DNA from 3 places in the Amycolatopsis sp. NPDC043889 genome. Region 2 is predicted to be linked to each of the others. Evidence: riboswitches for the same ligand, from Rfam matches in the RefSeq annotation. Region 2 holds a riboswitch; each other region holds the start of a gene.
The links. Region 2 has a riboswitch for S-adenosylmethionine ahead of thrC (threonine synthase). Riboswitches for the same ligand answer to the same signal wherever they lie in the genome.
Positions count from the first base shown of each region.

Region 1: linked by a shared signal. The riboswitch ahead of AC0685_RS11920 (methionine ABC transporter ATP-binding protein) and the one ahead of thrC (threonine synthase) in region 2 are both predicted to bind S-adenosylmethionine.
Region 3: linked by a shared signal. The riboswitch ahead of AC0685_RS21340 (aminotransferase class V-fold PLP-dependent enzyme) and the one ahead of thrC (threonine synthase) in region 2 are both predicted to bind S-adenosylmethionine.

Region 1 covers NZ_JBWKEC010000004.1:347,661-357,077, reverse strand. The annotation lists gene AC0685_RS11935 (fatty acyl-AMP ligase) at 1-46, opposite strand, end outside; gene AC0685_RS11930 (ABC-F family ATP-binding cassette domain-containing protein) at 98-1,870, opposite strand; gene AC0685_RS11925 (4-(cytidine 5'-diphospho)-2-C-methyl-D-erythritol kinase) at 1,938-2,903, opposite strand; gene AC0685_RS11920 (methionine ABC transporter ATP-binding protein) at 3,023-4,033, opposite strand; SAM riboswitch class I at 4,246-4,336, opposite strand; gene rsmA (16S rRNA (adenine(1518)-N(6)/adenine(1519)-N(6))-dimethyltransferase RsmA) at 4,584-5,420, opposite strand; gene AC0685_RS11910 (GNAT family N-acetyltransferase) at 5,461-6,102, shown strand; gene AC0685_RS11905 (DUF222 domain-containing protein) at 6,191-7,198, shown strand; gene AC0685_RS11900 (transglycosylase family protein) at 7,257-8,636, opposite strand; gene AC0685_RS11895 (TatD family hydrolase) at 9,050-9,417, opposite strand, start outside.
Region 2 covers NZ_JBWKEC010000014.1:85,055-94,471, forward strand. The annotation lists gene AC0685_RS24565 (histidine phosphatase family protein) at 1-157, shown strand, start outside; gene octT (diglucosylglycerate octanoyltransferase) at 162-890, shown strand; gene AC0685_RS24575 (DegV family protein) at 901-1,746, shown strand; gene AC0685_RS24580 (ComEA family DNA-binding protein) at 1,893-2,615, shown strand; gene AC0685_RS24585 (ComEC/Rec2 family competence protein) at 2,612-5,017, shown strand; gene thrC (threonine synthase) at 5,035-6,300, opposite strand; SAM riboswitch class I at 6,314-6,447, opposite strand; gene holA (DNA polymerase III subunit delta) at 6,583-7,566, shown strand; gene rpsT (30S ribosomal protein S20) at 7,619-7,879, opposite strand; gene AC0685_RS24605 (EamA family transporter) at 8,239-9,117, shown strand; gene AC0685_RS24610 (VOC family protein) at 9,141-9,417, shown strand, end outside.
Region 3 covers NZ_JBWKEC010000011.1:34,507-43,923, forward strand. The annotation lists gene AC0685_RS21315 (DUF885 domain-containing protein) at 1-2,322, opposite strand, end outside; gene AC0685_RS21320 (AsnC family protein) at 2,459-3,442, shown strand; gene AC0685_RS21325 (RluA family pseudouridine synthase) at 3,545-4,471, opposite strand; gene lspA (signal peptidase II) at 4,468-5,031, opposite strand; gene AC0685_RS21335 (hypothetical protein) at 5,056-5,691, opposite strand; gene AC0685_RS21340 (aminotransferase class V-fold PLP-dependent enzyme) at 5,711-7,075, opposite strand; SAM riboswitch class IV at 7,108-7,222, opposite strand; gene AC0685_RS21345 (M23 family metallopeptidase) at 7,351-8,034, opposite strand; gene AC0685_RS21350 (potassium/proton antiporter) at 8,166-9,417, opposite strand, start outside.

The DNA of each region.
Region 1 (9,417 bases), on a different contig from region 2:
CTCGCCCCGCCGCGGTGGCGACGAGCGTGTCCACGAACCGACTCATGCGCGTCACACTACTGTCCGCGCTGAACGGCCCGCTCGCCGTCGAGCGAACTCATTCGATCGCTTCGGAGGTCTCGAGCCACTGGGCCTCGACCTCCTCCTTCTCCGTTTCGACGGCTTTCAATTCGGTGTTCAGCTCGATGAGTTTCGTCGGATCGGTCGCCGCGGCGAGCAGCGCCGCATGCAGCTTCTCTTCCTTCGCGTGCAGCTGGTCGAGCTTGCGCTCGAGGCGGGACAGCTCCTTCTGGGCCGCCCGCTGTTCCGCGGCGTTCTTCCTGGGCGCGGAGGCCTGCGCGTTGCCGCTCTTTCGGTCTCCGCCGGCCTTCTCGAGTTTCTTGGCGCGCCGGTCGAGGTACTCCTCGATCCCGCCCGGCAGGTGGGTCACTTGCCCGTCCCCGAACAAGGCCACGATCGTGTCGCAGACGCGTTCCACCAGGTATCGGTCGTGCGAAACGACGACGAGGCTGCCCGGCCAGGAATCCAGCAGATCTTCGAGCTGCTGCAAGGTGTCGATGTCGAGATCGTTCGTCGGTTCGTCGAGCAGCAGCACGTTGGGCTCGGCCATCAGGAGCCGGCACAGCTGCAGACGGCGCCGTTCACCACCGGAAAGGTCCTCGACCGGCGTCCACTGCCTCGCGGCGGGGAAACCCAGCTTTTCGGCCAGCTGGGAAGCGGTCAGCTCCTGCTTGCCGAACACGACCCGGCCGGAGACCTCTTCGATCGCCTGCAGCACGCGCAGATCGCCCGGCAGGTCATCGAGCTCCTGGCGCAGATGCGCGAGGCTGACCGTCTTGCCCTGGATCCGTCGTCCCGTCTCGGGTTCCCTGTCGCCGCCGAGCAGCTTGAGGAGCGTCGTCTTGCCGGACCCGTTGACGCCGACCAGGCCGATCCGATCGCCGGGCCCGATCCGCCAGGTGACGTGATCGAGCAGAGTGCGGTCGCCGACGGTCAACGTGGCGTCCTCGATCTCCAGCACGGTCTTCCCCAGCCGACGGCGGGCGAACGCCTGCAGCTCGACCGAATCACGCGGCTCCGGCACGTCGGAGATCAACGCCTCCGCCGCCTCGACGCGGTATCGCGGCTTCGACGTCCTGGCCTGCGGACCGCGACGCAGCCATGCGAGCTCTTTACGTGCCAGGTTCTGCCGCTTTTCCTCGGCCGTCGCCGCAAGCCTCGCCCGCTCGGCCCGCGCGAAGATCCAGTCCGCGTATCCGCCTTCGTACTGCTCGACGCGACCGTTGGCGACCTCCCAGGTCACACTCGCGACCGTGTCGAGGAACCACCGGTCGTGGGTGACGACCACGACCGCGATCTTGCGGTTGAGCAGGTGATCCGCGAGCCAGCGCACACCTTCCACGTCGAGGTGGTTGGTGGGCTCGTCGAGGACGACGAGGTCCAGTTCACCGGTGAGGGCGGCCGCCAACGCGACACGGCGCCGTTCGCCACCTGACAGGTTCGCCGTCGCCTTCTCGATACCGAGAGCGGTGATGCCCAAACCATCCATAATGGACCGGACACGCGCGTCAGCGGCCCACTCGTGCTCCGCGCCGTAGCGCTCCAGCACGACGTCTCCGACCGTGCTGCCGTCGGGAAGTTCGGTCCGCTGGGTGACCACCGCCATCCGCAGGCCCCGGACTTGACTGACACGTCCCGCGTCCGGCTCGCTGATCCCCGCGAGGACCTCCAGCAGCGTCGTCTTCCCGCCCCCGTTGAGACCGACGACACCGATACGCTGCCCCTCCGCCACACCGAGCGAAACACCGTCGAGCAGCGGGCGCACCCCGAAGGACTTGCTCACCGACTCCAGGTTGACCAAGTTGGCCATGCCTCAGCCGATCCTTTCCAAAAAGCTCGCACCACAACGAATTAGTCGGTGTCCATTTCGGACACCCTCATGCGTGCACCCGAGGCGGCGACGGCCGCGGCGCGTCGTCTCCGCCGACCAGCCGGGCTCCGGGGACCGGCCCGTGCGCGACGCGCACCGTGCGACAGACACCCGCGCCGGACAGCTCCGCGGCCACCTCGACGGCCGACTGGGCGTCCGCGCACAGGAACGCGCAGGTCGGCCCGGATCCGGACACGGTGCCGGCGAGCGCCCCCGCGTTGACTCCCGCCCTCAATGTGCGACGCAGCCCCGGACGCAACGAGACAGCGGCCGCCTGCAGGTCATTGCCAAGAAGCAGCGCCAGCTGCCGCGGGTCGCCGGATGCCAGCGCCTCCACCACCGGAGTGTGCGAGCCGATTCGCGGCGGGCTGCCCTCTTCACGCAACTTGTCCAGCTCGCCGAACACCCGTGGAGTCGAAAGCCCACGCTGGTCGAAGGCCAGGACCCAGTGGAAGGTGTGCCTCGACAAGACAGGCACCAGCTGCTCGCCTCGGCCGGTGCCCAGCGCTGTCCCGCCGTAGAGCGCGAAAGGTACATCGCTACCGAGCTTCGCGGCGATACCCGCCAGTTCGTCCCGGGAGATGTCGAGCTTCCAAAGCGACGCGAGCCCCACCAGCGTCGCGGCCGCGTCGGCACTGCCACCGGCCATCCCGCCCGCGACCGGGATGCCTTTGCGCAACACGACTCTGACCTTGGACTCGCCGTCCGCCTTGCCGACGTGAGCCGCCAACGCCTGCGCCGCCTTCCAGGCGAGGTTGTTGGCTCCTGTCGGTACGGAACCTTCACCTTCGCCGTAGACCTCGACACCGGGGTCCTCGGTGACCGCGACGGTCACCTCGTCGGTCAGGGAAAGCGCCTGGAACACGGTCACCAGCTCGTGGTAACCGTCCGGGCGTACGTCACCGACCGACAGGTGCAGGTTGACCTTGGCGGGAACCCTGACGGTCACTGGGGGCGGTACGACGGCGAGCACGCGTCAAGCCTACGTGGCCGCTCCACTTGCGCTGTCACCAGGAGAAAGAGAACGGACGGGTCGGACGCGAACGGGCCGCCCGGACGAAATTCGTCCTGAGCGGCCCGTTCGCGGAGAAATCAGGCAGCGACACCCTGCGGCCCGCGGACCGGGTGGGTCACGTGGCCGCCACGTTCGGCGATCCAGGCGAGCGCGGCGTCCGCGCGCTCACCACGCACCCCGAGGCGGAACCGGCCGACCGGCGTGTCGCCGATCCGGGTCAGGCCGCCCCCGATGGTGGCGAGTTCGACGTCGAAGCGACCGGCGGCCTCCGGCAGCAGCGCACCGACCGAGGCGAAGCCGACGAGCACGACGTCCACCGCGCGGTCGTACTTCGAGGCCTGTGCCCGCCCGGTTTCGATGGCGGGAAGCAGCGCCTGCGCGGTCCGGCTGTTCGGGTCGGAGACCAGGTCGAGCACGGTTCCGCGTTCGATGATCGCGCCGGCCTCCAGAACCGCGACGTCGTCGCAGACACGGCGGACCACGCCGGCGTCGGGAGTGGTGAGCAGCACGGTGACGCCGAGCTCGGCGCGCGCGCGGTCGAGCACGGTCAGGACCGCGCCGGACTCCTCGGGCTGCACGCCCGCGGTCGGGTCGTCGGCCAGGAGCACGGACGGCCCGGCGGCCAGCGCCTTGGCGATGGCCACGCGGCGCAGCTGCCCCGCGGACAAGTCGCCCGGTCGCTGCCCCGCACGGGGGGTGAGCCCGACCAGGTCGAGCAGGTTGCCGACCCGGTTGCGGCGCTGCGGCCCGTCGAGGCCGAGCTGCTCGAGCGGCGAAGCGATGTTGCCGGCGATGGTGCGCTCGGCGAGCAATTCCGGCTTGGTGCTCACGACTCCGACCTGGCGCCGGATTTCGCGGAGCCGGCGTCCGTCGAGTGTCCCGGTGTTGAGGCCGTCGAGACGGACGACGCCGCGGTCGGGACGCTCCTGAAGACCGATGCACCGGGCGAGGGTCGATTTGCCGGAGCCCGCCGGACCGACGACCCCGAACAGCGAGCCTGCTTGGATGTCCACGCTCACATCGCGCAGTGCGACGACGGGATTTCCGTTGAGGGGAAAGGACTTGGACAGGTTTTCGACAGTGATCACGAAGGGCTCCATGCACATGGGGCGCTGCTTCTTTCGAGCGCGCCAACCGTCACCGAGTAACCGTCCGGGAAACGAACGGATTCAGAGATAAGGGAAAGGACTCAGGCAGTAACGGTGGAGCGTCGACACGCACTTACCGTGCGGCGACCTTCATCGACGACACGTCGCCTGGTCAGCAGGAGCGGGTGGGTGACCCTGTTCATTAGGCACAGCCTCCATCGGTCCTGGCGGTAGCACCTGCCCTGTGGAGGGTGGTTGCTGCGACTTCGGCGAGCCAGGTCTCTCAGTCGCTCGGGATGGCTTATTGAGTAAAACCGATCCCACTGGATGAAAGCAAGCGCGTAGGCGCAGATCACACGTCTGGTCGCGTCCATCATACAGGATGGGAAGTCCATATTATGAGACGCCAGTAGGCGTATCTACGTCACGACAGGCGCGCTGCCTGCTAAGACGAGGTCCGCCCACGCCGAATCGAGAGGAGGAATCACGCAGGTGCGCGGCCTTGGCCTGCCGCCGTTCGCGCGGCTCCGGTCACACCTGCGACACGTGGTCAGCCGGCGGCCGCGGCGATCCGGGCGAACTGATGAACGTCCAGCTGCTCCCCGCGAGTCTTGGGGTCGATACCCGCCTTTTCGAGCAGTTCCCCCGCGCGTTCGGCGGAACCGGCCCACGACGCCAACGCGGCACGCAAGGTCTTCCGCCGTTGCGAGAAGGCGGCGTCGACGACCGCGAACAGCCGTTCCCGATCCACGGACGACACCACGTCGCCCCGTTCGAACGCGACCAAGGCGGAGTCGACGTTCGGAACGGGCCAGAACACCGCCCGGGGCACCGCGGCGACCTTGCGCGTCTTCCCGTACCAGGCGAGCTTGACGCTGGGAACGCCGTAAGTCCGGCTTCCCGGACCCGCCGCCATCCTGTCCGCGACCTCGGTCTGGACCATTACGAGACCGCTGGTCAGCGACGGCAGTTCGGCGAGCAGGTGGAGCACGACGGGAACGGCGACGTTGTACGGCAGGTTCGCGACGAGCGCCGTCGGCCGCGCGGGCAGATCGTCCGCGGTGATCCGCAACGCGTCCGCGCCGACGACCGTCAGCCTTTCGCCCCCGCCTCGTTCTGCCACGGTGCTCGGCAGCCGCCCCGCCAGGACAGGGTCGATTTCAACCGCGACGACCTCGGCGCCGGTCGCGAGCAGCCCGAGTGTCAGCGAGCCGAGGCCCGGCCCGACCTCCAGGACGACGTCCCCTTCGCCGATCCCCGAAAGGTCGACGATGCGGCGCACCGTGTTGGGATCGTGCACGAAGTTCTGACCGAGCTTCTTGGTCGGACGTACGTCCAGCTCGGCCGCCAGCGCCCTGATTTCCGCAGGACCGAGCAGTTCAGTCACCCGACGATCGTAACCAGGTCCGGTAAGCCACGATTGGCCGGTGGACGACGTCGCACTCGATGGGGAAAAAGTCCGGCTGCGCGAATGGCGCCCGTCCGACCTCGGGCCGCTCCTCGACTTACTCGATCCCGCGCGGCCTTGGCACGAAACGAACGGGCCCTACTTCGGCACCCCGACCACAGCCGCCGCCGAATCCACGGCGCGCGAACTCACCACGATCAAGTCCGATCCGCCCGATCCCCGCACCAGCCTCGCCGTGTGCGATCTGAGCGACGGAAGGCTGATCGGCCGGGTCAGCTGGTACTGGGAAAGCAGGCAGACCGACTGGCGGCGGATGGGGCTGGTCATCTACGACGAGCGGTATTGGGGCGGCGGGTTCGGCACCGAGGCCTTGCGCATGTGGACGACCTACTTGTTCTCCCGCACCGACGCGCTCCGCCTGGACTTCGCCACGTTCTCGGGTAACCCGGGAATGATCGCCGTCGGGCGACGGCTCGGGTTCGTCGAAGAAGGCCGGTTCCGGCGCGCACGGCGCTGGTCCGGCGGCGTCCACGATTCCGTCGTCTACGGGGTGCTCCGCGAGGAGTGGGCCCGGATGCATCGCCAGGGCAAGGGCCCGGCCGGATCCGACCCCACCATCCGTATGGCTTTCCGAAGCGACACGCATCCCACTCAAGGGTGATCGGCGCAGGTTCGCACCGCCGGAGCGTGATGATCATCCACCCGATCGATACCGTGCATTCGTTCGAATCCGCCTCGACAATCGAGGGATGACCAGTACAAACATTCCCAAGACCTTCCCGCTCAACCTGCCGGAAGGTGACGCCGACCTGCTTCTCGACGAGTTGCAGACGCGGCTACGCGAAGGGCGACGTCTTGTCGCCGAAGTCGGCCAGATCCTGGCCGAGATCGAGTCACGTGGGGTCCGTGAGCTCTACGGACACAACTCGATCGCCGTCTTCTACGAGCATGTGGCCCGGGTACCTCGAGCAGAGGCTCAGAGAGTGACCGGCAGAGCGCTGGCGCTCAATTCGAGACGGGCGCGCGACGGCACGTCGATCGACCCCGTCGCGCCCCTGACCGGTACTGCGGCCACCACCGGCGCGCTGGCCGAGGCCAGCATCGACCGGATCGTCACGGTCATGAAGAGGCTGCCCGAGCACGTCACCGCGAGCGCACGCCTCGAGGCCGAGGAGGGCTTGGTCGAGCTCGCCCGCGTCGCGAGACCGCGCGACGTCACGGTGGCGGGCACAGAGCTGCTCGCACAACTGGACCCGGATGGAGGACCCAAAGACGACCCCGCTCCGCAAAGGCGGCGGAGCGACTTCTGGTTGCGCCAGAAACGAACCGGCCGCTGGGACATGCGCGGCGACCTCGATGCCGAGACAGGCGCCCGCCTGAACGCGCTCCTGGTACCACGGGCCTATCCGGTCCCCGATGGAGAAGCCGACGACCGTTCGCCGGCTGAAAGACGCGGCGACGCGTTCTCAGAGATCGTCGAGCTCGCGGAAACCGGCCCGGACATCCCTTTGCCCCGGAAGAGCTCGGAGCAGGTCGCCGAGCAGTCCTCGGCTGCCGAGCCCGCCGAGGAGTCGGCAAACCGTCCTAAGCCCGCCCAGGCGCCGCCTCAGGGCCGCCAAAGCCCGCCTCACGGCGGTGGAGGTGTTCGAGAACCGTCCAGGAACGTGGCACATATACGGCCCGCGCGCTGGTGGGCGAGACTCTCGAGACCGCGAGCCGGGAACCCGGCTCATCCTCCGAAGCCCCTAACGGCCTGAAGGCCACCTTGCGGGCGAACCCACACGGTGACCTTCAGGAAAGGAGGATGATCTGGCGTCAGGCCTTCTTGCCACAGTGCGGCCAAGCGCCGTAACCGCCACGGTCCTCGCGGACCTTCTCGGCGACAGCGATCTGCTGGGCCTTGCTGGCCTGGTGCGGGTACGCGGCGTACTGGTCGCCGCCATAGGCGTCCCAGGTGCTCTTGTTGAACTGCAGGCCACCGTAGTAGCCGTTGCCGGTGTTGGCGGACCAGTTACCGGTCGACTCGCACTGCGCGATGCGGTCCCAGGCGCCGGCGTCTCCGATGACCGGATCGGCGGGCTTCTTGGTACCGACCTTGACGATCTTGGGCTTGGCCTCGGTGAGGACCTCTTCCGAGACCTTCTCGCGGCCGACCTCTTTGCCGTTGCGCTTGGTGACCTTGTAGGTCACGGTCTTCTGGCCGGGAGTGCCCGGGTCCTCGACCTTGGTCTTGCCCTTTTCGAGGTTCGGGTCGTCGACCTTCTGCTCCGGCGGCGCGATCTCCTCGTCCTGCTTGACCATGGTGACGCCGGTCCGGCTGATGTGGACCTCGGCGCCGTCGACCAGCTTGACGTCGAGACCGCCCACGGCCTCGTCGTCCGGGCCGAGGGTCATCCGGAGCTCACCGAGGAATTCCTTGGTGGTGACCGAGTTGGTCTGAACCTTGCGCGGTTCGTTCGCGCCGTCGTAGACGGTGACGTTCTTGAGGGTCTTGACCTCGACGGTGGCACCTTCGAGCGGCAGCTCGCCGTTCTGCGGGAGCGAGGTCCAAGTGCCGGCCTTGGCGAGGTCGGCACGACCGAGCTGGTTCAGCGCGTCGCCGAGGTTGGTCGCGCGGACCCAGGACTCCTGCTGCGGTGCGCCGTCGACGATCAGGTTCAGCTTGCGGCCACGCTCCAGCTTGATGACGCCGCCGTCGCCCACCTCGGCCTGAGGCGAGGGAGAGAGCGAGTCGTGCGCGCCGACCGAGAGGCCGGCGTCTTCGAGGACCTCACCGACGGTGTCGCCGAAGCTGTGGACGGTCTGCTGCTTGCCGTCGACGTCGACCGTGACGCTCTTGTTCATCGCCATCGCGGCCGCGCCGCCACCGCCGAGGGTGAGCAGCACCGCCATGACGGTTCCCTTGAGGAAACGCTTCTTCCAGACGCGGGTCGCGCTCGAGATGACCTCGTCCTTGGTCGCGGCCTTCATCGGCGCGCCCGCGGTGCGGTCTTCGGCCAGCTCGTCCGGGATGACGATCGGCGGGAGCATGGTGGTCTCGGCGCTGATGAGGCGGATCAGCTCGTCGACGTCGACGTCGATCTCGGCCATCAGGGTGTCGGCGTCGGGGCCGAGCGCGGCCAGGACGTCCTGGTGCGTGATGCGCGGATCGTCGGAGTAGTCCAGCTCGCCGTACTGAGTGTCGCGGTCGAGCACGGCAACCGAACCGGAGGAAGCGAAGGTGTTCGTCTCTGCGCCGAGGCGCGAGCCATCCTGCCTACTGCTACCAGTCACTGGGTCGTTCCCTTTCCCAAGACGTCGAGGAGCTCGACAACCACTCCACTACGTCCTTCGTCTCGATGCGCGCTTCGGCACACCTCTAGAAGTCCGACACCCCCAGCCAGCGCCATCGTCACGGTTCCAGGCCGTACCGCTCCTGGTTCCGCTTCCCCGACGTGCACTGACGTGACTGTGGGCGTAACAGCCGGAAACCGCTTGAGCGGGTCCCGACCGGCACGATCACGGGACAGTAACGAACCTCGCCGGGTTGCGCAAACACCGCCTGGAGTGTCGTGACGTTGGTCACTCATCAGAGTGGACCATTGCTGATCACTAATGTCGCAATCCGTTCAACCGGTGGTGACTGTCGGCAATCCGAAGACCCGCTCAGCGGTCGTTCGCACCGATTCGGCCACCTCGTGTACCGCCTCGCCCCTGAGCGAGGCGAGGTGCCGGACCGTGTAGGCGGCGCAGTAGGGCTCGTTCGGCCGCCCACGGAACGGATGCGGGGTCAGGAACGGAGCGTCCGTTTCGACGAGGTACTGGTCCGCCGGAACGATCCGTGCCGCCTCGTGGAGGCCGCGGGCGTTACGGAAGCTGACCGTGCCGGCGAACGAAAGCACGTATCCCGCGTCGACGCACCGGCGCGCGATGTGTTCGTCCCCGGAGAAACAGTGGAAGACGACCTCCTCGGGCGCTCCCTCTTCCTCGAGGATCC
Region 2 (9,417 bases):
CGGCGGTCTGATCATCGCGCTGACCGCGAAACTGCTCGGCCTGCCGGTCGCCTCCTGGCCGTCGCTGGGCGGGATCGCGAACTGTCACTGGGTCGAGCTGACCAGACGCGACGGCAACTGGCGGCTGGCCGCCTACAACGCGGGCATCACCGGCTGATCCCATGGCCCCGCGCCTGCTGGTGTTCGGCGATTCCCTCAGTTTCCACGGCCCCGACGGCCCGCTCGCCGCCGACGACGCGCGCCTGTGGCCGAATATCGCCGCCGACGCGCTCGGGGGCGGTGGCGTGGACCTCGTCGCCGGGTTCGGCTGGACCGCCCGTGACGCCTGGTGGTCGTTGATCGGTGATCCGCGTGTCTGGGCCGATCTCCATCACGCCGACGCCGTCGTACTGGCCGTCGGGAGCATGGACACCCTGCCCTCGCCGCTTCCCACCTACCTTCGCACCGGCCTCCGCTACCTTCGGCCCGACCCGCTGCGGCGCGTGGTACGCAAGGCGTATCTGGCCGCTCAGCCGCGGCTCGCGATCGCCCTCCGAGGACGTCCGGTGGTCCTGCCGTCGAAGCTCACCGTCCAGTATCTCGACACCGCTGTCGGAGCTTTGCGCACGCTGCGACCGGAGCTGCCGGTCTTCGGCATGCTGCCCTCCGTGCATCGATCCGACTCGTACGGCCGCGTCCACACCGCCCGCGCCGGTGCCGCCGCGGCCATCGCCGACTGGGGCCGGCGCGCGGACGTCCCGCTGCTGGATCTCGGAGCCGTCGTCGGCGACCACGTGCTGAGCGGGCGGGGCAATCCGGACGGGATGCACTGGGGGTGGGAGGGACATGCCGCCGTCGGCGCGGAAATGGCCCGCCTGATGGCCCCGGTGCTCCGCTCCGCGGCAACGTAGGCTGACTGCCGTGTCGGTCGCCGTAGTCACGGATTCCACCGCCCACCTGCCGGAAGGCTTCGCCGAACGGAACGGGATCCGGGTGGTCCCGCTGCACGTCCTCGTGGACGGTGTCGTTTTCCTCGACGGCGTCGAAATGGGCCCCGCCGCTCTGGCCGAGGCACTCGGCAAACGCAGCCTGGTGACGACGTCCCGGCCGACGCCCACCGAATTCGTCAAGGAGTTCCGGGCGGCGCTGGCCGAGGGTGCGGACGCCGTCGTGTCGGTGCATCTGTCCAGGGAGTTGTCCGGGACCTGGGAGGCCGCGGTGCTCGCGGCCCAGGAGGTCGGGCCGGACAAGGTGCGCGTGGTCGATTCGCGCAGCACCGCGATGGGACTCGGCTTCGCCGCCCTGTGCGCGGCGAGTGCCGCCGCGGACGGGGCCGACCCCGCCGAGGTGGAGGCCGCCGCGGTCGACGCGGTGGGCCGCTCGGAGACCCTGTTCGCCGTCGAAACCCTCGAATACCTGCGTCGCGGCGGGCGGATCGGTCCGGCGGCCGCCCTGCTCGGCACGGCGCTCGCGGTGAAACCGGTGCTCCACATGTCCGACGGCCGGATCCAGCCGTTGGAGAAGGTGCGGACGATGAATCGCGCGGTGGCGCGGCTGGTCGAACTCGCCGTGAAAGCGGCCGAAGGCGGGCTCGCCGACATCGCCGTCCACCATCTCGCTTCGCCCGAGCGCGCCGTCGAACTGGCCAACCGGCTCGAGGAATCCATCAACTGCCCGGACGGGTGCGTGGTCTCGGAGATCGGCGCCGTCATCGGGGCCCACACCGGCCCCGGCGTGCTCGGCGTCGTGATCCAGCGAGCGGGCTGAGGAAACCGTCTAGCGTCGCATACGACCCCGACGGAAACCGGTGATCCGGTCTCGGCCGTGCCCTGGTTGTCCACAACACCCCACTTGTCCACAGCCTCGGGATTCACCACTGCCGCCCGCCGCTCCCGCTCCGTAGCGTCGGTCACGTGTTCGACCAAACCGCCCGTCCATCGGGACCCTCCGTCAACGCCAGGCTGGCGTGGCTGGCAGCGCAGCTGTCGTCGCCCACCCAGGGCCCGCCCGCGGGCAGGCTCGTACGCCGCTGGGTGCCCACCCGGTTCACGGCGGACGGGATCCCGGTGAGCCGGCGGTGGTTCGTCGTGGTGGCCGTGCTGATCGCGGTGGCCGTGATCGTGACCGGCGCGATCGCCTTGTTCGGACACCGGCCGGGGGCGGAGACCCCTCCTCCCCTGCCGTCGGCGAAGGCCGCCGGAGACGTCCCCGCCGCGGCGGGGAAGGCGCCTCTGGTGGTCAGCGTCGTCGGCCGGGTCCTCAAACCCGGCCTGGTCACGGTCCCTCCGGGCGCACGGGTCGCCGATGCCCTCACGGCGGCCGGTGGGGCACAGCCCGGAACGGATCTGACCGGAGTGAATCTGGCCCGGCGGCTGACCGACGGCGAGCAGGTGGGCGTCGGCGTCCCCGTTCCGGCCGCGGCCGGAACGGCGGCACCGCCGGGGAAGCTCGACCTGAACTCGGCCACGGCCGAGCAACTCGACACCCTGCCCGGGGTCGGCGAGGTGATGGCGAAACGCATCGTCGACTGGCGGTCCGGGCACGGCGGGTTCACCAGCGTCGAGCAACTCCGTGACGTAGAAGGGATCGGCGAATCCAAATATCGAAAGCTCCGGGAAGTGGTGTCCGTCGGATGAACCCGTCCGCCGATCCGTCCGAAGTGGACACCGCGTCGTGGCGAGGACAGGACTTGCGGTTGATACCGGCCGCGATGACTGCCTGGCTCGGCACTCTTTCCGGGCTGTTGGGCGGCTGGTGGATCACGATGCTCTGCGGTGCGGCCGCCGTGGTGCTCGCGATCGCCGCCGGTGTCCGTGCCCGCCGGACGGCGTCCCGGTGGGTGGCGGGCCTGGGTGCCCTGGCGGTCCTCGGCGTGCTCACCGCCGGCCCGGTGGCGCTGCGGATCCGGGCCGCCGAGCACGACGACCTCCGTGCCGCCGCCGCACGGGGGAGTGACGTCACCACGAGGGTGGTGGTCACCGAGCGGCCACGTCCGGTCCGCGGTGCCGGATACGCCGATCGCCGGGCAGGCACCCGCCTGGTGGTCATCGCCGCGACGGTGGACACCGCGGTGACGGGTGAGCGCGTGGTGGATTCGGCCGGCCGGATCCTCCTGCTCGCTCCCGCCGAGGGGTGGACGGCCCTGTTGCCCGGGCAGCAGGTCACCGCCTCAGGGCGGCTCGCGCCGTCGAAGGGGGCTGAACTGACGGTCGCGGTCCTTTCGGTGCGAGGCCCGCCGTCGGCCCTCGGGCCGGCGCCTTGGTGGCAGCGAGCCGCGGAATCGCTGCGCGCCGGGCTCCGGGAGCTGTGCGCCGTCCTCCCGGAGGAGCAGGCCGGTCTCGTGCCCGGGCTGGTCGTGGGGGACACGAGCACACTGTCCCCGAGGGTCGAACGCGAGTTCACGGACTCCGGCATGTCCCACCTGATGGCCGTGAGCGGTGGGAACGTGGCGATCGTCTGCGGCTCGATCCTTCTCCTGCTGAGGGTGCTCCGGGTCGGGCCGCGGACCTCCGCCGCCGCGGCCGCCGCGGGGCTCGCCGGGTTCGTGGTCCTCGCCGGGCCCGCGCCCAGCGTGCTCCGCGCCGGGGTGATGGGGGCGGTCGGGCTGCTGGCGCTGGCACTGGGGCGCCGGGGTTCGGCGTTGCCCGCGCTGGCGTTCGCGGTGGCCGGGCTCGTAGTGGCCGACCCCGCGATGGCCGCCGACTTCGGGTTCGCGCTTTCGGTGCTGGCCACGGCCGGCCTGGTGCTGCTGGCGCCGAGGTGGGCGGAATGGCTGGTCGGACGCGGTGTCCCGGCAGGCTACGCCGAGGGGCTGACCATCCCGCTGGCCGCGTTCGTGGTGACGACGCCGGTCATCGCGGGCATGGTGGGATCGGTCAGTCTCGTCTCGGTGGTGACCAACGTGCTCGCCGCGCCGGTGGTCGCCCCGGCCACCGTGTTCGGCGTGCTCGCCACCGTCGTCGGCCCGTGGTGGCCGTCGGCGGGAAGGCTGTTGGTCCGCCTGACCGAACCCGAGGCGAGCTGGCTCATCACCGTGGCCCGCCACGGCGCCCGCGCACCGGGAGCGGTCCTGGACTGGCCGGACGGCTGGTGGGGCGGGCTTCTGGCGGCCGGACTGCTTGTCGTCCTGCTCGTCGCCATCCGGCTGCGGCACGCCAGGATCCTCCTGGCGGTCGCGCTGGCCGCCGGGTTGCTCGTCTTCGTACCGGTGCGAGTGCTGGCTCCGGCGTGGCCGCCGGCATCGTGGAGTGCCGTCGCCTGCGACGTCGGGCAGGGCGATGCCGTCGTCCTCGCCACCGGCGAGCAAGGGCGGGCGGTCCTGGTCGACACCGGGCCGGAACCGGGGCCGGTCGACGAATGCCTGAGCAGGCTCGGCGTCGACCGGGTTCCGCTGATCGTGCTGAGTCATCTGCACGCCGACCACATCGGCGGCCTCGAATCCGTCTTCGAGGGCAGGTCGGTCGGGGCGGTCGCCGTCGGCCCCGGCCGGGCTCCCGCCTGGGCGTGGCAGCAGGTCGCGGACGAGACCGCGCGCCGCGGGATTCCCTTGCTGGAGCTGGAGATCGGGCAACGGCTGGACTGGCCGGGGTTGTCACTGGATGTACTGGGGCCGCGGTATGTCACCGGTCGATCGGTCCGCGAACAGGACGGCACGGTGATCAACAACGGTTCCGTCGTCCTGCGCGCCGGGACCCCGGCGGGCCGGGTACTCCTGACGGGCGACATCGAACTCGCCGCGCAGGCCGACCTGATGGCCGAGGGGGCAGAACTGCGTGCCGATATCCTGAAGGTCCCGCACCACGGAAGCCGTTACACGGCACCGGATTTCCTCAACGCCGTCGCGCCGCGGGCGGCGTTGGTGAGCGTCGGCGCCGGAAACACGTACGGGCATCCGAACAAGTCCACTTTGGACAATCTGGCCGCCGTCGGCGCGTCGGTCGCCAGGACGGACACGGACGGCGACACCGCGGTCCTCGCCGACGCGCGAGGCCTCGCCCTGGTACGCCGGGGTGAGCCCCGCGGCCCGCCTCGTACTTGAGGCGGGCCGACGGGAACTCAGATGCCCAGAGCCTCGCGCACCGCGTCGGCCGAGGCGCTGACGGTGGCCTTGGGGCCGATCTTGTCCTCGACGGCGTCGAGGGTCTTGAGGCCGTCACCGGTGATCAGCAGGACGATCTCCTCGTCCGGGTTGAGCTTGCCGGTCTCGATGAGCTTCTTGGCCGTCGCCACGGTGACGCCGCCGGCGGTCTCGGTGAAGATGCCTTCGGTGCGGGCGAGCAGCCGGATGCCCTCGACGACCTCTTCGTCGGTGACGTCTTCGATCGCGCCACCGGTGCGGTTGACCACATCGAGGACGTAGGGGCCGTCGGCCGGATTCCCGATCGCCAGCGACCGGGCGATCGTGTCCGGCTTGACCGGTTGGACGACGTCGTGCCCCGCGCGGAAGGCCGCCGAGACGGGGGAGCAGCCGGTGGCCTGCGCGCCGAACACCTTGTACGGCGTCTCGTCGACGAGGCCGAGCTGCCCGAACTCGCGGAAACCCTTGTCCACCTTGGTGAGCTGGGAACCGGAGGCGATCGGCACCACGATCTGGGAGGGAAGTCGCCAGCCGAGCTGTTCGGCGACCTCGAAGGCCAGCGTCTTGGAGCCTTCCGAGTAGTAGGGCCGGACGTTCACGTTGACGAACGCCCAGCTCTCCTGCTCGGCGGCGAGCTGGGTGGCGAGCCGGTTCACGTCGTCGTAGTTGCCGTCGACCGCGATCAGGTCACCGTCGTACACGGCGGTGGTGAGGATCTTGGCGCGTTCCAGGGTCTTCGGGATCAGCACGACCGACCGCCAGCCGGCACGGGCCGCCGCGGCGGCGACGGCGTTGGCCAGGTTGCCGGTCGAGGGACAGGCGAGCACATCGAACCCGAACTCGCGCGCGGCCGCCAAAGCGACGGCGACCACGCGGTCCTTGAAGGAGTGGGTGGGGTTGCCGGTGTCGTCCTTGACCCAGACCTTCTTGACACCCAAGGCTTTCGCGAGCCTGTCGGCCTGGATGAGCCGGGTGGCGCCGGGTTCGGTGTTGGGGATCTCTTCGACATTCGAGGGAACGGGAAGGAGTTTCTTGTAGCGCCAGATGTTCTTCGGTCCGGCTTCGATGTCCTCGCGGCGCACGCGGCCGAAGTCGTAGGCGACTTCGAGCGGCGAGAAATCCTCGGCGGAAACGAATTCGGGAGCGAGCGGCTGCCGGTGTCCCTCTTCCTTCGACACCAGTTCGACGGCCGGTCCGAGATCCGGGGTCTTGGTGGTGGAGGTCGTGCCGAGGGTTGCGGTCATCGCGAGGTTCCTTTCCTCATCTGCCCCGCCGTGGGCGGGCCGGAATTGGCACCGTGTTCGTCAGCTACCCCGCGATCGCGGGATGACAGGCTGACGCCGGTTGCCGGGGCTTCATCGGGCCGTTCCCTCTGCCCCTCTGGATGAGCGGTATTCGATTGTCGGCACGCGCATGATCGCGTCGCCTCGCCAACACCGTACGACATGAGGCTCAGGTGGGGCCACAGTGCCCGCAACACATCACCGGACAAAGCACACGAGAGGAGGAGTGGCAGGATCGTCACCGTGACGACGCAAGCTTCCGCCCCATCGCCGCTGGTCCTGGTTCTCGGTGAGGAAGAGCTGCTGATCGAACGCGCGGTCCGCAGCGCCTCGGACGCGGCCAAGGCGGCCGACCCGACGGCGGATCTCACCCGGATCCGGGTGTCGGACCTCACAGTCCCAGCCCTCGCGGAGATGGTCAGCCCCTCCCTGTTCGCCGAAGGCCGGGTGATCGTCCTCGAGTCCGCGCACGACATCTCGCAGGAGCTAGCCGACGGGGTGATGGCCTACGTCAAGGCCCCCGCCGACGGCATCGTGCTCGTCGTCGTGCACAGCGGAGGCGGCCGGAGCAAGGCCGCGAAGGGGCTTCCCGCTGCCTTGAAGAAGGCCGGTGCGGAGGTTGTCGAGTGCCCGAAACTGACCAAGCCCGCGGAGCGGGAATCCTTTGTCCGCAACGAGGTCCGCCGGGTCGGCGGGAAGATCGACGGTGCGGCCGTGCTCGCGCTGATCGACGCGGTCGGTTCGGATCTGCGTGAACTGTCGTCGGCGGCGACCCAGCTGGTCGCGGACGCCGGCGGAACGGTCGACGAGCAGGCGGTCCGGCGCTACCACCGGGGCCGTGCGGACGTGAACGGGTTCGCCGTCGCGGAGAAGGCCGTCGCCGGGGACAAGGCGGCGGCGCTGGAGTCGCTGCGCTGGGCGATGCAGCTGGGCGTACCGCACGTGCTGGTCGCGGACGCCCTCGCCGACGCCGTCCGGACGATCGCGCGGGTGTCCGGTGCCGGTCGCGGGAACCCGAACCAGATGGCGGGTGAGCTGGGGATGCCGCCGTGGAAGGTGCGCAAGGCCCAGGGGCAGGCCCGCGGCTGGGGCCAGGACGGGCTCGCCACCGCGATGCGGGTGGTCGCCCGGCTCAACGCCGAGGTCAAAGGGGTCGCGGCCAACCCGGAGTACGCGCTGGAGCGCGCCGTCCTGGAGGTCGTCGCCGCCCACGGCGCAAGCCGCTGAACACGGCGAAGGGCCCCGGCGACGCGCGTCGCCGGGGCCCTTCGAAAGCCGATCAGAGAGAGTTCGCGCGCTTCGCCAGCGCGGACTTCTTGTTGGCGGCCTGGTTGGCGTGGAGAACGCCCTTGGTCACGGCCTTGTCCAGCTTCTTGGCCGCGTCCTTCTGCAGCTCCAGGGCCTTGGCCTTGTCGCCGGCGTCGGCGGCCTCGCGGAACTTGCGGATCGCGGTCTTCACCGAGGACCGGATCGCCTGGTTGCGCTGACGCGCCTTCTCGTTGGTGGTGATGCGCTTGATCTGCGACTTGATGTTGGCCACGGGGGCGCTCCTCTTGAATCTCTCGGTGGTTTCACCGCCGCGCTGTGACCGGCCCTGCGTGCTCGTGGGAGCGCGCGGGTTTCCTCCATGACGGAATGCCACACGACGGTGAAAGGCAAGCTTAACAGCCGTCCAGGGGTGGCTCGCGGCCACCTCGGGACGGGTGCTTGAGGTACGGTGCGGAGCGTAGTGCCTAGGGTTCCGCCGCCTGCCCGTTCAGCGAAACACACAATCAGGGCAGATGGGACAGGTCCGAGCGGCACCATCGGCGGGGCCGGAAGCGCCGCCGTTCATCTGACGGGACAAAAGCCTGGAGGACCGGTGTTTTCCGCGTGCGCGGAAAACGTGAAAGGTCCGTCGTGAACGCCACCGCCCTGTTTTTCGTCGTCATCGCCGCCGTCATCCACGCGGGCTGGAACCTCGCGGCCAAGCGGATCCGTCGTGGCGGAGCCCGGTTCGTCTGGGCTTACTACAGCCTCTCCGCGATCCTGCTCGTCCCCGTCATGGCCGTCTCGCTGGCCGTGGAGCCGCAACGTCCACAGTGGACCTGGCTGCTCGCCGCGGTGGTCACGGCGGTGTTCCACGTCACCTACGGGATCGTCCTCCAGCGGGGCTACGCCGTCGGCGACCTTTCCGTCGTCTATCCCGTCGCCCGCGGTACCGGGCCGCTGATCTCGGTGCTCGCGGCCGTCGTACTGCTCGGCGAGCGGCCGGGGGTGCTCGGCCTGGTGGGCGCGTTCCTCGTGGTCGCCGGAGTGCTGGTGATCGGGACCGGCCGGGCGTCGGCGCATGCCGACGCCGCCGATCGTGTCGCTCGCCGCAAAGGCCTGGTCTACGGAATGCTGACCGGGCTCACGATCGCCGCCTACACACTTTGGGACGCCCATTCGGTCACGGGCCTCGCGGTCCCGCCGATCGTCTACTTCGGAACCGGCGCGATCGTGCAGAGCCTCCTCATGACGCCGTACGCGCTGAAGGACCGCGAAGAGATCTCGTGGCTCTGGCGCGAACACAAGCGTGAGGTGTTCGTCGTCGGTGTGCTCTCGCCGGCCGCCTACCTGCTGGTGCTCTACGCCCTCCAGATCGCTCCGGTGAGCCTCGTCGCACCGGCGAGGGAGCTGAGCATCGTCCTGGGCGGCCTCGCCGCCTGGCTGGTCCTGGGGGAGGCGAACGCCGTCCGCAGACTGGCCGGGTCGGTGGTGGTGCTGGCGGGGATCACCGCGATTGCGATGGCCTGAACCCATCCGGTAGGGATTGAGCCATGGACGTGCTGAGCAGCAGGGTGCTGATCCACCCGAAGGACCTCGACGTGTCGACGGCGTTCTATCGGGACACCCTGGGCCTGGCCATCGACAAGGAGTTCCCCGGCGGGACGGTGTTCTTCGCCGGGAACGGGTCGATCGAGATCGTCGGTACCGGGAAAACCGGCCCGACCCCGGACGTCGCGTTGTGGCTCCAAGTGCGGGATCTGCCCGCGGCGCTCGAGGAACTCGCGGAGAAGGGTTTGGAGCCTGTCCGCGGGGCGCGGCGTGAACCCT
Region 3 (9,417 bases), on a different contig from region 2:
GGTTTCGGGCTTCGCCACGGGACGCAGCTCGTCGGCGAGGAAGTCGCGGTACCGCGTGTAAGCGGGCCGGACGACCTCGGCCAGCAGCCGGTCCCGTTCGGTTTCGTAGCCCTCCACGGAAACGGACGCGGTGAGCGCCAGCGGATCCCCCGCCTCGTCACCGAGATAACGCTCCACGTAGGCGATCCCGCCTTCGACGAGGAAGCCGGGCGGGACCAGCCCGTCGGCCGCCGCCGCGCGCTGGCGCACGATCAGGGCGTCGAGATAGGCGCCCATGCCTTCCAGCCGCTTCAGGTAGCCGCGGACCTTTTCCTCGTCGTTCAGCGACAGCACCGAGAGTTCGTTGAGCATGAACAGCGCGGGCGACGCCAGCCCATCGCTGACCGAGAACTCCGCGGCCCGCGAATCGAGGACGTCGACCATCGCCTTCGCCTGCTGGATCACGACCTCGCGGGTGACCACCTCGGCGGGGGAAAGCCCTTCGGAGTCGAGGGCTTCGGCGCGCTCGGCGATGACGACCGCCGTCGCGCGCTGCGCGGCCGCGGCCTCCGCGCTCGGATCGGGCAGCGCGCCTTCGTCGCCGGGGAGCCCGAGCAGCGAGCGCCACAGCGGAAGCTCCTCGAACTTGAGCTCCATCAGCTCGTCGGCGAGACCGTTCGGGGTGTCGCCGTGGCCGGCGACCCAGTCGCGGACCACGCCGTCCAGCACCGAGAGCGGCAGCGCACCGCCGCCGAGCACGACGTCGTGGAAGGCCTTGATGTCGAACCGGCTGCCCAGCGTCAGCTCCGCCTCGGCACGGATGCGCTGGATTTCCAGCCGTCCCACCATGTACGACAGCGCTTGGCCGGGGAACGCGATGTACCGGTCCACTTCGGACTCGATCTCCACCGGCGCCATCGGCGTGTTCTCGGTGAGGAAGTCGATGGCCTGGCGGCGGCTCCAGCCCAGCGCGTGCAGCCCGGTGTCGACGACCAGCCGTCCGGCGCGCATCGAATCCATGGTCAGCATGCCGAGCTTCGCGACGTCGTCGGAGTACAGGCCCATCTCGTCGGCGAGGCGCTCGGTGTACAGGCCCCAGCCCTCGGCGTACGCGGTGAAGTCGCCGATTCGGCGCAGCAGCGGGAGTTCGGTGAGTCCCTGCGCGAGGCTCAGCTGGAAGTGGTGGCCGGGAATGGCCTCGTGGAACGCCGTCGCCTCCGCCGCGTGCCGGAACCGCTCCTCCGCCTTGTGGGTGTTGGCGAAGTAGATGCCGGGCCGGGAGCCGTCGACCGCGGGCCACATGTAGTACGCGGCGGGCGCGCCGGGCGCGGATTCGGCGGGAACCGGCTCGACCGTCCACGGCTGCGGCGGGATCCGGCCGAACCACTTCGGCGCCTCGGCCTCGGCCCTGGTGATGGCCGCGCGGGCGGAGTCGAGCATCTCGTCGGCACCGGACCAGCGCAGAGCCGGGTCGGAGCGGAGCTTGGTGAAGATCTCCTGGAGGTCGCTGGTGCCGAAGACCCGCGAGCCGTACTCGCGGTACTCGTCGGCGAGGCCCGCGATCACGTCGAGCCCGGTCTGGTGCAGCTCACGCGGGGTGCGGTCGGTCGTCGTGTGCATCTCGGCGAGCAGGGCGTAGATTCGCTCGCCGTCGGGCAGCCAGCAGACGCCGGGCTTGTCCTCGGGACGGCCGTGCGGCGCGATCTCCTTCGCGAGCACCTCGCGGTACTCCGCGATCGCGGGCCGGACGACGTCACGCAGCAGGGCGGCGCGGCGGGTCTCGAAGTCGTCGTCGGGCGCGGGCTGGCGCAGCAACGGATCGGCCGAGGGCTCGGCGAGGTGCCGGTCGAGGTACGCGACGGCGGCGTCGACGAGGTACGCGACCGGGACCAGCCCGCGGGCGACGCCGTCACGGTGCCGCTGCGCGGCCTGCCGCAGGTACTCCGGAATCGCGGCGATCCGCCCGAGGTGCGCCTCGGCCTGCGCGCCCGTCCCGACCGACATCATCGGCAGCACGGTGAGCACCTCGGCGGCGGGTGAGATGAACAGGTCACTGACGGTGAACTCGACGAACCGGGAGTCCAGCAGCGCGATCCTCGCCCGCGCCATCGCGATCAGGACATCACGGGTGGTCTTCTCCTCCGCGCTCAAACCGTCGGAGGCGAGTGCCTCGGCCCGCTCGGCCAACCCGGCCAGCCGCGCGCGGAAGGCGTCCCCCGCGGCCTCGCTGAGATCGCTGAGCCCGGTCGATTCCGGACGGAAGCCCTGCAAAGCGGGCATGACCGGCTCGGCGTCGAAGAGGGCTTCGACGAACTCGTCGGCGAGGGCGGAGACTTCGCTCATGTTTGCTTTCCCCAGAGGTCGATGGAGGCGGTATCCCCGACCCTAATGGAGACCGCGTACTACCGAAGCCGGGTTTTGCCGCACTCGGACGGCCTCTCCCCGCGGCGCCGGGAGCGAGACGGTAGCGTTCCCGGACGTGGCCGTGACCGATCCCGTGGACATCCGCCTGCTCGCCGCCCTCGCGGACCTGGGCAAGGCGGCCGTACACGAACTCGCGGCCAAGGTCGGGATGGACCCGCGCGAGGTCGCGTACCGCCTGGTCGCCCTCTCCGGCAGCGGGTTGCCGCTGCTCGTGGGCGTGGAGAGCGACCCGAACGGGCTACGGGCCGCCATCGCGAGCGCGCCGCCTTCCTGGGCTCAGCAGCCCCAGCAACCTCCGCAGCCCCAGCGTCCGCCGGGGCATTCGGGACCGCACAACGTCCAGGGCACCCCCTCCGGGCCATACAACGTCCAGGGGACGCCGTCGGGCGCGTACAACGTGCACGGCACGCCGTCGGGCCGCTACCCCGGCCCGCCTTCGGCCCCGGTACGCCAGCCGATGGCGCCGCCTCCGCGACCGCCCGCCCCGCCGCAGCAGCAGTTCGCGCCGCCCCCGATGGCGCCCGCCGACCCGGTGATGAGCACCTGGGGCGTCCCGCAGACCGCGTCCTGGGCACGCGGCGACGAACAGCAGGTCATGCCGCAGCCCGCCCCGGAGGGCAAGAAGGGCCGGACCGGTGACGTGATGGAGACCCAGGGCCTGGAGGGCGAGCAGCTCACCGTCCAGCTGCTCGAGGTCCAGGACCCGGCGGACTACCTGTTCAGCGCCGCGGGCTACTCGCTGGAAGCCGGGGAACGGTCGGTCGTGGTGCACACCGAGATCACCAACCGCGGGAACATCCCGTTCGTGTCGCTCCCGGACAACTACCTCGAACTGCTCACCGCGGACGGCAAGCCGATCGCGAAGGCGCCGGTCTCGCTGACGTCGCGGCCGCCGCACAAGATCGGCGTCCGGCCCGGGGAGACCCTGGGCGGGCACACCGTCTACGTGCTGCCGGACTCGACGCGCGTGGTCGCCGTGCGCTGGTCACCGCGGCCCGAGCCGGACGAGCGCACGCTGACCTGGTCGATCGACGATTAGCTCGCGGCGGCTCCCGGTGCCTTCGTGACTTGTGGTCCGTGAAGGCCTCCTTGCCTACTCTCAAGGTAGGGAAGGAGGCCTTCACGGACAGGAGACTCGCGCCTAGTTCTCGTCCTGCAGGATCCGCAGCGCGTTGGCCAGGTCGTCCGGGTACTCCGACTCGAACTCGACCCAGCGCCCGTCGGCCGGGTGGGCGAAGCCGAGCGTCTTCGCGTGCAGCCACTGCCGGGAGAGCCCGAGCTTGCGCGCCAGCACCGGGTCGGCACCGTAGGTCAGGTCGCCGACGCACGGGTGCTTGAGCGCCGAGAAGTGCACGCGGATCTGGTGCGTGCGCCCGGTCTCCAGTTTGATCTGGGCCAGCGACGCGGCGCGGAAGGCCTCGACGACCTCGTAGTGCGTGACGCTGGGCCGCCCACCCTGGACGACGGCGAACTTGTAGTCGTGCCGGGGGTGCCGGTCGATCGGCGCGTCGATGGTGCCGCGTGTCGGGTCCGGGTGGCCCTGCACGATGGCGTGGTAGCCCTTGTCGACGGTGCGTTCCTTGAACGCCCGCTTCAGCACGGTGTACGCGTGCTCGCTCTTCGCCACGACCATGACGCCGGTGGTGCCGGCGTCCAGCCGGTGCACGACGCCCTGGCGTTCGGCGGCGCCCGAGGTCGCGATGCGCAGCCCGGCGGCGGCGAGCCCGCCGACGACGGTCGGCCCGGCCCAGCCGGGGCTCGGGTGCACGGCGACACCGACCGGCTTTGAGATCACCACGATGTCGTCATCGTCGTGCAGGATCTTCATGCCTTCGACGGGTTCCGCGACGACCTCGACGGCTGAGGCCGGATCGGGCAGCGTCACTTCGAGCAGTCCGCCGGCGGTCAGCCGGTCCGATTTCCCGGCGGGCCTGCCGTCGAGGAGGATCTCACCGGATTCGGCCAGCTCCGCCACGACCGTGCGGGAAAGTCCCAGTAGTTTCGCCAGCCCCGCGTCGACGCGCATGCCGTCGAGCCCGTCGGGAACGGGCAACATCCGCGCGCTCATTCGCTCGCCGCCTTCTTTTTGTCCTTTGTAGACGTTCCATCGTAGTCCTTTCCCAGCAGGGAAAGGATCACGATGAGCACGCCGCCGACGCAGATCGCCGAGTCGGCGACGTTGAAGATCGCCCAGCCCTGCCCGTTCGGCGCGAACGCGGAGATCATGTCGACCACGTGCCCTTGCAGCGGGCCGGGCGCGCGGAAGATCCGGTCGGTCAGGTTGCCGAGCGCGCCCGCCAGCACCAGGCCGAGGCCGATGGCCCAACCGACCGAGCGCAGCCGCCGGGACAGCCAGACGATGGCGATCACGACGGCGATCGCGACCAGCGCGAGCACCCAGGTCAGCCCGGTCGCCATCGAGAAGGCGGCACCGGGGTTGCGCACCAGCTGGAAGTACACGAGCCCGCCGAGGAACTCGACCGGCTGCTTGCCCTCCAGCGTGGACACGGCGATCTGCTTGGTGAGGAGGTCGATCCCCCACAGCACCGCGGCGACGGCGAACACCACGGCGACGCGCTTCTTGGGCAGCGGTGGCGACGGTGGCGCCGTTTCGGGCTCAGTACTCACAGCCCCATTGTCCACTGAGCGTGTTCAGGACTCCTCGGCGGCCGTCTTCGGCCTGCTCAGCAGGGCCGCGAACGCCCCGGCGAGCACGACCAGCGACGAAAGCACCAGCGCGAGCTGTCCCTGCGCGAGCACGACCGCGCAGAGCACGAACGCCGCGGCCACGACCAGTACCAGCACGCTGCGCTCCAGCCAGGCGAGCCCGACGAGGCCCAGCGTCAACAGGATCGCGCTCCGGGTGTCACCGTCGAGATCGAATTCCCAGTAGCCGACCAGATCCGCCAGCACGATGGCGACCAGTCCGCCGAGCGCGATCGCGGCGACCTTCCACCAGCGCATGGTCTTTGTCCGGATGGCGTAGAACAGCACCGTGCCGAGGTAGACCGCGAGAACGGCGAACAGCCAGTCGTCGTTCCGGCCGGCGATGTCGAACGACGTGTCCAGCGCGGCGGCGGTCTCGCGGCTCATCTCGACCCCGCGCAAGGATCCGAAAACCCCACCATCACCGACCCCATACAGATTCTGGGTCAGGAACTGCTGCTCACCGGCGGGCGCGTAGGCGAACCAGCCCCCGGACCACATCCCGCCGAAGGCCACCACGATCAGCTGAGCGAAACCCAGCAACGCCAGCGGAAACCAGTAACGCGGTCGCTCGTTCCCCATGCGGGGAGAGGATAGTGGGTCAGGCGCAGAACGGGGGAAGTTCGCGCGGATCGTTCTCCGGCACCCAGCGGCCCTCCGGCTTCTCGTACTGCCAGCGCGCGCCGCGGGCGACGATCTGGCGCAGCGCCAGGACGATCCGGTCCACGTGCTCGGTGGTGCTGCCGAGGCCGAGGCTGACCCGCACGGCCTGCTGCCCCGTCGCACCGGCCACGGCGATCAGCCGCTTCGTCGCCACGTGCGCGCAGAACGCGCCGTCCCGCACACCGATGCCGTACTCCGCGGACAGCACCGCGGCGAGCCAGCCTGGGTCGAAGCCGTCGACGACGAAGCTGAGCGTGCCGACCCGGTCGACCGGCGCGTCGAACAGCCGCAGTTCGGCGAAACCGGGGATGGCGGCGAGGCCGCGACGCAGCCGCGCCAGCAGCTCCTCCTCGTGGGCGACGATCCCGCCCCAGTTCGCGGCCAGGGTCTCGCAGGCGACACCGAGCGCGTAGACGCCGACGGTGTTGGGCGAACCGGCTTCGTGCCGCTCGGCGCCGGAATTCCAGACCACGCCGAGGTTTTCGGAGTCACGGGTGACGAGCTTCGTCGCGCCGCCACCGGCGAGGTACGGCTGAGCCGCGCGCAGCCAGTCGGCGCGGCCGATCAGCGCGCCGGCACCGAAAGGCGCGTACAGCTTGTGCCCCGACAGCGCGACGTAGTCGACGTCGAGATCGCGGATCGAGATCTTGCGGTGCGGCGCGAGCTGCGCCGCGTCGAGCGCGATCCGGGCGCCGTGCCGTCGCGCGACGGCCGCGATCTCCTTGACCGGCAATAGTTCCCCGGTCACGTTGGACGCTCCGGTGAGCACCACCAGGCGCGGGCCCTGCGGGCAGTCCGCGAGCGCTTCGTCCACGGCGGACACCGCGGCGAGGCGGGTCCGAGGGGTTTCGATCCGGCGGACGTTCGGTCCCTTCCACGGCAGCAGCGCGGCGTGGTGCTCGGTGTCGAACACGACGACCGACGTGTGCTTCGGCAGGCTGCGCGCGAGAAGGTTGAAGGAATCGGTGGTGTTGCGGGTGAACACGACGGTGTCGGTCGACCGCGCGTCGACGAAGCCGCGCAGGATTCCGCGCGTGCGCTCGTAAAGCTTGGTCGAGACCTGCGAGGCGAACCCGGCGCCGCGGTGCACGCTGGCGTACCAGGGCAGGAATTCGTCGACCGCGGCACGCACCTTGTCCAGGCAGGGGGCGCTCGCCGCGTGATCGAGGTTGGCGTAGCCGATGTCGCCGCCGGTGACCAGCGGGACCCGCAGATCGGCGCACGCGACCGTCGGGATTTGGTGCGTGGCAACGGTTTCAGCAACTTCAGCGGGAGCGCTGGTGCGTTCGAGTGCGAGAGTCATCGTCATCCTCCGGGTCAGGGGACCCGACGAGGATCCCGCGCTTGCCCGTCGCACCACGCGACGAGCCAGGTCCTCACCCGGGGCACCCCACCGCGGTAGGAGGGTTGCCGGTCAGCTAGCCGGGGCTTGACGCTGACACTCGTGACCTAGGAACGAAGTTAGCGGATGAGCGGGCGATCGAGCCAGCCCTCGTCCGCATCTTGAGACGCCGCTCACGTGCTCCGCAAGCGGGAAGAACCGCTGCCCGGCGCCGCGCCGCGCCGGGCAACGGCCGGTCAGACCCGGAATCGGCCGGGCAGCGGGACGGTCGCGCGGGAGGAGACCTCAGTCGCTGTGCCGGAGTACTGATCGGTGCCCGCGGTGAACCGCCAGCCGCCGAAGGTCTTGCCGTCGACGGCTTCGCCGTAGGCCTCGGCGACCTTGGTCGAGACCTCGTCGTAGGACAGGCCGTTCCAGTTGCCCGCGCCGACCCCGAAGTCGCGCGAGTCGCCGCCCTGCACGGCCGCCGTGGGCAGGGTCCACAGGGTGAAGTGCACATGGGCGCCGGTGCTGCTGCCACCACAGGGCAGCGCGTTACCGGTCCGGCCGAGCGCGTCGCCGGGGGCGACCTTCTGGCCGTCGGTGACCGCGATGTTCTCCAGGTGGTAGTACCCGGTCCGCCAGCCGCCGTCGTGGTCGACGGTCACCCAGTCGCCACCGGAGCAGTGCTGGATCCGGACCGTGCCCGCCAGCGGGGCGCGAACGGTCTTGTCCCCGGGGCTGAAGTCGATGGCGTTCTTCACTCCGGACGTCCCGTTGTCCGAGTGGATCCCCGCCGAGTAGACCGACTGGCCCGTGTCGAAGGGGAGCCCGAACGCGGGAAAGGCCCCGGCCGCCGTCGCAGTCGGGGCGGCGAGAACCACTCCGACGAGCGCCACAGCGGCCCCCAGACCGGCGAACCGCACAGGAAGTTTCGTCACCTTGCGTACTCCTTACCCCGTGACACTCACCCATTCGATGGAGTCAGTTGCGGGGAAAGTAATTCAAAGGGAGTACGAAAGGGAAGAATTTTCTGAGATCAACCGACGAACAGCTGGTGCCGGTTCGTGACCTACTGGCCGGATTCGCCCTTCCACCTGGCGAGGCGGCCTGCGCGGTCGACGGCCCGCAGGCGTCGTTCGGCCGCGTCACGGGCTTCGGCGGTCGTCACGACGAGTAACTGGTCGCGTTCCTGGAGCCTGGTGTTCTTGTTCGGCGTGAAGCCGGAGCCGTCTCGGACGAGGAGGCTGATCGTCGCCCCCACCGGCAGCCGCAGTTCGGCCAGGTACACGCCGTGCATCTTCGATCCCGCGTGGATCCGGACCTGCAGGAGTTCCGCGCCCATCTCGTCGAGCGGCGCGGAGTCGACGTCGATCTCGTGCGCCTCGGCGTGCTGGGCCAGCCCGAGGATTCTCGCGAGCGGGGTCAGCGTCGCCCCTTGGAGCAGTGTCAGCACGATGACCAGCACGAACACCGCGTCGACCAGCTGCTGCGCGCCCGGCACCCCGGACGACAGCGGGATCAGCGCGAGCACGATCGGGACCGCACCGCGCAGCCCGGCCCAGGACAGGAACACCTGTTCTCGCCAGGGGATCTTGAACGGCAGCGCCGACAGCAGCACCGACAGCGGGCGGGCGAGCAGCAGCACGACCGCACCCGCGACCAGGCCCTGGACCAGGCTTTCGAAGATCCTGCTCGGCGAGGCGAACAGGCCGAGCAGCACGAACAGGCCGATCTGCGCGAGCCAGCCGAGCCCTTCGGCGAAGGACAGCGTGTCCGACCGGTGCGGCAGCTTCGAGTTCCCCAGCACCAGGGCCGCCACGTAGGTGGCGAGCAGGCCCGACGCGTGGGCGAGCTGCCCGCTCGAGTACGCCACGACGCACACCGCGACCGTGGCCAGCGGGTACAGACCGGTGGCGGGAAGCGCCGCCCGGCGCAGCGCGAACACCCCGCCCCAGCCGAAGGCCAGGCCGATCACCAGCCCGGCGGCGAGTTCGTAGACCACCAGCAGCGGCAGCGACCAGTCGATGGTCGTCCCCTCGGCGAGGACGACGACGGCGATGTAGGCCGGGGCGTCGTTGATCCCCGACTCGATCTCCAGCGCGCCGACGAGCCGCTTGCCGATCCCCGCGGATCTCAGCACCGAGAAGACCGCGGCGGCGTCGGTCGAGGCCAGTACCGCGCCCCACAGCAACGCCATCCGCCAGTCCAGGCCCAGTAACCAGTGCAGGGCGGCGCCGGTGACCGCGATGCTCACCACCACGGCCACTGTGGACAGTGCGATTCCGATGCCCAGCGAGGGTTTCACGGCCGACCACCGGGTG